2 linked regions of the Methylococcus capsulatus genome follow. The protein of the gene in region 1 interacts with the protein of each later gene in a pairwise test. Links are inferred from orthologs where the notes say so. Each region holds a gene or a part of one and is shown in the gene's direction. Other genes may lie near its edges. The genes, in order: recR and recO.

The links.
Region 2: the proteins of recR (region 1) and recO interact in binary tests that used the Escherichia coli proteins (3 or more experiments, as listed by UniProt). The link is inferred for Methylococcus capsulatus from one-to-one orthologs.

What each region holds. Positions count from the first base shown.
Region 1 is NZ_CP104311.1:2,493,045-2,496,233, reverse strand. What follows is about bases 320-3,189. They hold recR (recombination mediator RecR), read left to right. Parts: upstream 320-1,391; coding sequence 1,392-1,988; downstream 1,989-3,189. Other genes in these bases: N4J17_RS12265 (5'-nucleotidase), read left to right, coding at 2,968-3,189; N4J17_RS12270 (hypothetical protein), read right to left, coding at 2,386-2,820; N4J17_RS12275 (histidine triad nucleotide-binding protein), read left to right, coding at 2,013-2,357; N4J17_RS12285 (YbaB/EbfC family nucleoid-associated protein), read left to right, coding at 1,062-1,385; dnaX (DNA polymerase III subunit gamma/tau), read left to right, coding at 320-1,057. In the rest of the region: more of dnaX, read left to right, coding at 1-319. UniProt on the Escherichia coli protein: May play a role in DNA repair. It seems to be involved in an RecBC-independent recombinational process of DNA repair. It may act with RecF and RecO.
Region 2 is NZ_CP104311.1:2,751,037-2,754,113, forward strand. What follows is about bases 1-2,758. They hold recO (DNA repair protein RecO), read left to right. Parts: upstream 1-894; coding sequence 895-1,623; downstream 1,624-2,758. Other genes in these bases: rnc (ribonuclease III), read left to right, coding at 1-1; era (GTPase Era), read left to right, coding at 1-879; N4J17_RS13465 (hypothetical protein), read left to right, coding at 1,777-2,313; miaB (tRNA (N6-isopentenyl adenosine(37)-C2)-methylthiotransferase MiaB), read left to right, coding at 2,435-2,758. In the rest of the region: more of miaB, read left to right, coding at 2,759-3,077. UniProt on the Escherichia coli protein: Involved in DNA repair and RecF pathway recombination.

The sequences.
Region 1 (3,189 bases):
CGGTGCCGCCAAAGCCCTGGCCCGCGCCGCCCGGGGCAGTATGCGCGACGGCCTGAGCCTGTTGGACCAGGCCATCGCACATTGCGGCGGCCGACTCACCGATACCGGCGTCAGCGCCATGCTCGGCACCGTGTCGCGGGAACCCGTCTACAGCCTGCTCGATGCTCTGGCCGAGGGCCGTGCCGACACGCTGCTTGCGGAGGCCGCCGCGCTCGCCGAATTTTCGCCGGACTACCAGGACGTCGTGCAGCAACTGCTGGCAATCTTGCACCAGATTGCGATCGCCCAGTTTGCACCGGATGCCATCCGCCACGACGAGGAGGCTGAATGCGTACTGGCCCTCGCCCGCCGCCTCGCGCCGGAGGATACCCAGCTCTACTACCAGATTGCGCTGCAAGGTCAAAAGGATTTGCAGTTGGCGCCGGACCCGCGCGATGGCTTCGAGATGCTGCTGCTGCGGATGCTGGCCTTTCGGCCACAGGCCGCGGAGGCCGCCGCCCTCAGGGCTGTCCCGCCGACCGCAGCGGCGCAACGCCCCCCCTCCGACGGCGGCGGCATCCGGGAGCCGCGCAGCCTCCCGGAAGGCCCCCATCATGCCGCTGTCCGTCACCCTGTCGCGGAAACGGCCGAACCCGCCGCCCGGCCGGCAGCAGCCGGCACCGGCCGGGATTGGCCGCAGATGATCGAGGCGATGAACCTCGCCGGCATGACCCGCCAGCTCGCCAGCCACTGCGTGCTGAGGGCGCTGACGGAACAGACCTGCGAGTTGGCGCTGGACCCCAGACAGGCGCAGATCCACACGCCGACGGTGACGAACAATCTCGAGACCGCCTTGCAAAAGTTCCTCGGGCGCCCCATCAAGCTGACGATCCGCAGCGAATCCCTGGACGAGGAAACACCGGCGGCCGCCGACCAGCGCGCCCAGGCCGAGAGACAGCGTGAGGCTGAACTCGAAATCGAAAACGATGCCACCGTCCACGCGCTAAAGGACATGTTCGGTGCGCAGATCGTGGCCGGCTCGACCCGGCCGCTGGACAGCCACGAAAATCCGAGGTAACCCCATGAAAAACCCTTTGGCCAACCTGATGCAGCAGGCACAGCGCTTCCAGGAAACCTTCCAGAAAACCCAGGAAGAGATCGCGGCGACCGAAATCCAGGCCGAAGCCGGCGGTGGCTTGGTAAAAATCCGCATGAACGGCAAACGCGAAGTGCTCAAGGTGGAGATCGATCCCAGTCTGCTCCAGGAGGAACGCGAAGTGTTGGAAGACCTGATCGCCGCGGCCTTCAACGACGGTGTGCGCCGGGTCGCCAAGCTCAAGCAGGAAAAAATGGCCGGACTGACGGGAAGCCTGGGCATCCCGCCCGGCTTCAACATGCCGTTCTAGTTCCACATGCGGCAAGGCGGCGCCATTGCCGAGCTGATCGAAGCGCTGCGCTGCCTGCCCGGCGTCGGGCCCAAAACTGCCCAACGTATGACGCTGCATCTATTGCAGCGCGATCGCGACGCTGCCGGTAGGCTGAGCGAAGCCCTCCGCCAAGCTCTGAACAAGGTGGGTTTATGCAGCCAGTGCCGCACCTTGACCGAGCGCTCGCTGTGCGAGTACTGCGCCAGCCCGGCTCGGGACCGGTCCCTCCTTTGCATCGTGGAATCGCCGGCCGAGGTGTTCGCCATCAGCCGCTCCACCGGCTACAAGGGCCTGTTCTTCGTACTCAACGGAAGGCTCTCGCCACTCGATGGCATCGGCCCCGAAGAGCTGGGGCTGGACATCCTGGAGCAACGGCTGAAGAACGACGGGGTCGCGGAACTGATCCTGGCGACCAACGCCACCGTCGAGGGCGAAGCGACCGCCCATTACATCAGCGACATGGCCCGGCGCCACGGCGTTCGTACCACCCGCATCGCCCACGGAATCCCATTCGGCGGAGAGCTGGAATACGTCGACGGCGCCACGCTTTCGCATGCCTTTGACAGTCGCAAGGATTTCTAAAAACGTCCACCCAAGGAGCCGCGTATGCCGCAATGTATCTTCTGCCAAATGGTCGCCGGGGAAATCAAACCGGCCGTGGTCTATGAGGATGAGTTGACGTTGGCGTTCAGGGACATCAACCCGCAGGCGCCGGTGCATGTGCTGGTGATTCCCAAGGCGCACGTCACCAATCTCAACGAGCTGCCGGCGGATGCGCCGGGTCTGGCCGCAGCGCTGTTCGAGACGGTCAAGCGGGTCGCCGCGCTGGAAGGGATCGCCGAATCCGGCTACCGCACAGTGGTCAACTGCCTGGGCGATGCCGGCCAGGCAGTTGACCACCTGCATCTGCACGTCCTCGGCGGCCGCCGCCTGCACTGGCCGCCGGGCTGATCCGCCCATAGGCGGAGAGGCAAAGCTGTCATTCGCCGCCGTCGACGGGATTCAGCTCGGTGCCGAGGATGGACCAGTCGTCCGGATTGGCTTGGTCTTCCCCCGTCATGCGCAGCTTGCACACGAATTTCTGGGCGGTCCGGCCCTGCTCGGAATCGACCAGCACCTCGGACCGCAGAATGTAATTCCTGCCGCCCAAGGCCCAGGCTTCGTATTTGTCATCGAGGAATTCCGAATTCTCTGGCACCACGTGGTCTTCCAGCATTGCGGCCTTGCAATGCAGGTAAGCGAAGTCGGTACGGGCATTCTTGATCTTGCCGAGCTGCTCTTCCTCTTCGTCCTTTATATCGAAGAGGTCGGATTCGAGGACCTTCATCACGAAAGGCGTCACACCCTTGTTCTGCAGCACGTAAAGACCGACGATGAATAAAACCAGTAATAGGAGGGAGATGTTGCGGCGCATGATGCTCCTCTTGTTTTGTTCTGCTTTTGTTCTGATTGCCACGAATCCGGGAACCTCTCGGGGAGACGCCACGGAAAACGATCAATTGTGCGGCACCGCTGCCGAAATGTATACCGGCGCTGCCGGAACCTTCGCGATTTTCAAGCCATGAACCAACCCTCCAGCCTCGTCGTCGCTATCTCCTCACGCGCGCTTTTCGACCTCGACGAATCGCACCGCATCTTCGAACAGGAAGGCCGGGAGGCCTATTGCCGCTACCAGATCGAGCATGAAGACGAAATTCTGGCGCCGGGTGTCGCTTTCCCGCTGGTCCGCAAACTTCTCGCGATGAACGACCGCCTCGGCGCCCCGCTGGTCGAAGTCATCCTG
Region 2 (3,077 bases), 260 kb from region 1 along the record:
AAATCGGGTTACGTGGCTCTGGTGGGCCGTCCCAACGTCGGCAAATCGACACTGCTCAACCGTCTCTTGGGGCAGAAGCTCAGCATCGTCTCGCGCCGGCCACAGACCACCCGCCATCGCATCCTCGGGATCAAGACCGACGGGCGCGGCCAGGCCATCTATGTCGATACCCCTGGCATCCACGGTTGCGCGCAGCGGGCGATGAACCGCTATCTCAATCGCACCGCGATTTCCGCCCTGCTCGGGGTCGATGTCATCATCTGGCTGGTGGATCGGGCGGGCTGGCTGCCGGATGATGAACTGGTCATGGCACGGATCAAGGAGGCGAAGCTTCCTGTCATTCTCGTGATCAACAAAGTTGACCGTCTCGAGGACAAGGATGTCTTGCTGCCATTTCTCGCCGAAGCGAATGCTACCGGGCTGTTCTCCGAGATCGTGCCGATTTCGGCGCTCAAGGGCGTCAACCTGGCGGTGCTGGAAGAACGGGTTCTGGCCCTCCTGCCCGAGGGTGAGCCGATCTATCCGGAGGATCAGATTTCCGACCGGCCGGAGCGCTTCTTCGTGGCGGAGATCATCCGCGAGAAGCTGTTCAACCGTCTGGCGCAGGAAGTGCCGCATGCACTCACCGTCCAGATCGAACAGTACAGGGAATCGCCGACCCTGGTCCGCATCCACGCCGTCATCTGGGTGGAGCGGGAAGGCCAGAAAGCCATCGTCATCGGCAAGGGAGGCGAGGTTTTGAAACGGGTGGGTGAGGCGGCGCGCAAGGATCTGGAACGCATGCTTGAGCGGCGCGTCTACCTGGAACTCTGGACTAAGGTCAAGCGCGGCTGGTCGGACAACGAACGGGCGCTGCAAGGTCTGGGCTATGCCGAATGAACCTGGCCGGAGCCCATGCCGTCTGAAGCCCCGCGCCATGGTGATCAGCGCCGGGTCCTGCTCGACCGCGCCTACATGCTGCATCGGCGTGATTACCGCGAAACCAGTCTCCTCCTCGAACTGTTCACGCTCAGGCATGGCCGCATCGGCGTGATTGCCAAAGGCGCGCGTCGCGGCCGGCAGGGATTCGCCACGATATTGCAGCCGTTCGTCCCCCTGTTGGCGTCCTGGTCCGGCCGCGGCGAGCTTGCCAACCTGAGCCATGCCGAGGCCGCTGGCACTGGCGTTCGGCTGCAGCACACCGCCTTGTTCTGTGGCTTCTACCTGAACGAGCTTCTGGTGAAGCTGCTGCCACCGCACGATCCCTATCCGGAACTCTTCAGCGCTTACCGAGACGGGTTGAAAACACTCGCGGCGGGCGAAGACTTGGAATCCGCGCTGCGCATTTTCGAACTATCGCTGCTTGAATCCATTGGCTATGGTCTGCAACTGCGGGTCGAGGCCGAGAGTGGGGAGGCCATCCGGCCGGAGCGCCTTTACAGCTATCGGATCGACGCCGGCCCAGTTCCCGCCGGAGACGAGGCCGGTGCGGTGCACGGAACGACCCTGCTGGCGCTGCACGACCGCCGTTTCCCCTCGTCACAAACCCGCACCGAAGCCAAACACCTGATGCGGCGGATCATCGCTCACTATTTGGACGGCCGCACTCTCAAGAGCCGCGAGCTGTTCCGCAGCTCATTCTGATTTCGCGGACCGAAAACCTCCAGCCCCGTATAGCCGGCCTTTCCCGTACCCGACCAGTCCATTGACAGCGGCCGGCAAAAGTAATATGAGTTTCCTTGACCCCGGCGGGTCATGCCGGGACATTGGTACCGTAACATGGTAAGGAGGTGCGTCATGAAACGACTGTATTACCTGGCGGACAATCTCGACAGCGTGGAGCGGATATCCGACGCCTTGCATAAGGAAGGCATCACCGACTGGAATTTCCATGTCATCAGTAAGGATCAGGCAGGTCTTTACCGCCGTCACATCCATTCGGCGAATTTCATTCAGAAGTCCGACGCCGTGCGCTATGCGGAGCGCGGAGCCATGGCGGGACTCCTCTTTTCCGTCCTCGGCAGCATCTATGTGGCCAGCGAGCAGCCATTCGGTCCGGACATGAGCGGGATGGTTTATCTTGCGATTTTCGGCTTCATTACACTCTTTGGCGTCTGGGTGGGTGGCCTGATGGGGATGGCCACCGAGAACCAGGCGATCTCTACCTATCATGACGACATCGATGCCGGAAAACATCTGATCCTCATCGATATCCGGGCGGAGGAGGAGGAAAGGGTTCGTGCACTCATGGCGCGTACCCATCCGGAGGCGCAGTTGCTGCGGGTAGGCTCGACGCTGATCAATCCTTTCAGATTTGCGCATCCTGCCGTCTGAGCTTTCGGCCACAGCCGGTTCCGGCTTTCCCCCGAGGCGCCAGGAGCCGGCTTTCTTAATCGGGGCGGGTAAGTCTGCTAGAATATGGCCATCCGCTGACAACGGTTCCCCGCCCTAACACATGCCGCAAAAGCTCTACATCGAGACCTTCGGTTGTCAGATGAATGAATACGATTCCGCTAAGGTACGGGATCTGCTCGAGGTTTCCGACGGTTTCGAACTCGCCCGATCGCCCGAAGAGGCGGACGTTCTACTGCTCAACACCTGCTCGATCCGGGAAAAGGCTCAGGAGAAAGTCTTTTCGCAGCTCGGGCGCTGGCGTCCCCTCAAACTCATGCGTCCGGAAGTCGTCATCGGCGTCGGCGGCTGTGTGGCGAGCCAGGAAGGCGAAGCGCTGCAGAAACGGGCACCCTATGTCGACATCGTGTTTGGTCCCCAGACCCTGCACCGTCTGCCCGCCATGCTCGAGCAAGTCAGACGCGAGCGGCGGCCGGTGGTGGACGTATCATTCCCCGCGATCGAGAAATTCGATGCGTTGCCGGAGCCTCGCGCCGAAGGACCGAAGGCTTTCGTTTCGGTGATGGAAGGCTGTGGCAAGTACTGCACCTTCTGTGTCGTACCCTACACCCGTGGTGAGGAAATCAGCCGTCCGGTCGACGATGTGATCGCAGAGATCGTGGCACTGGCGGAACAGGGCGTCCGCGAGGTCAATCTGCTGGGCCAGAACGTGAACGCCTACCGCGGCGCGCTGGCCGGCGGCGGTA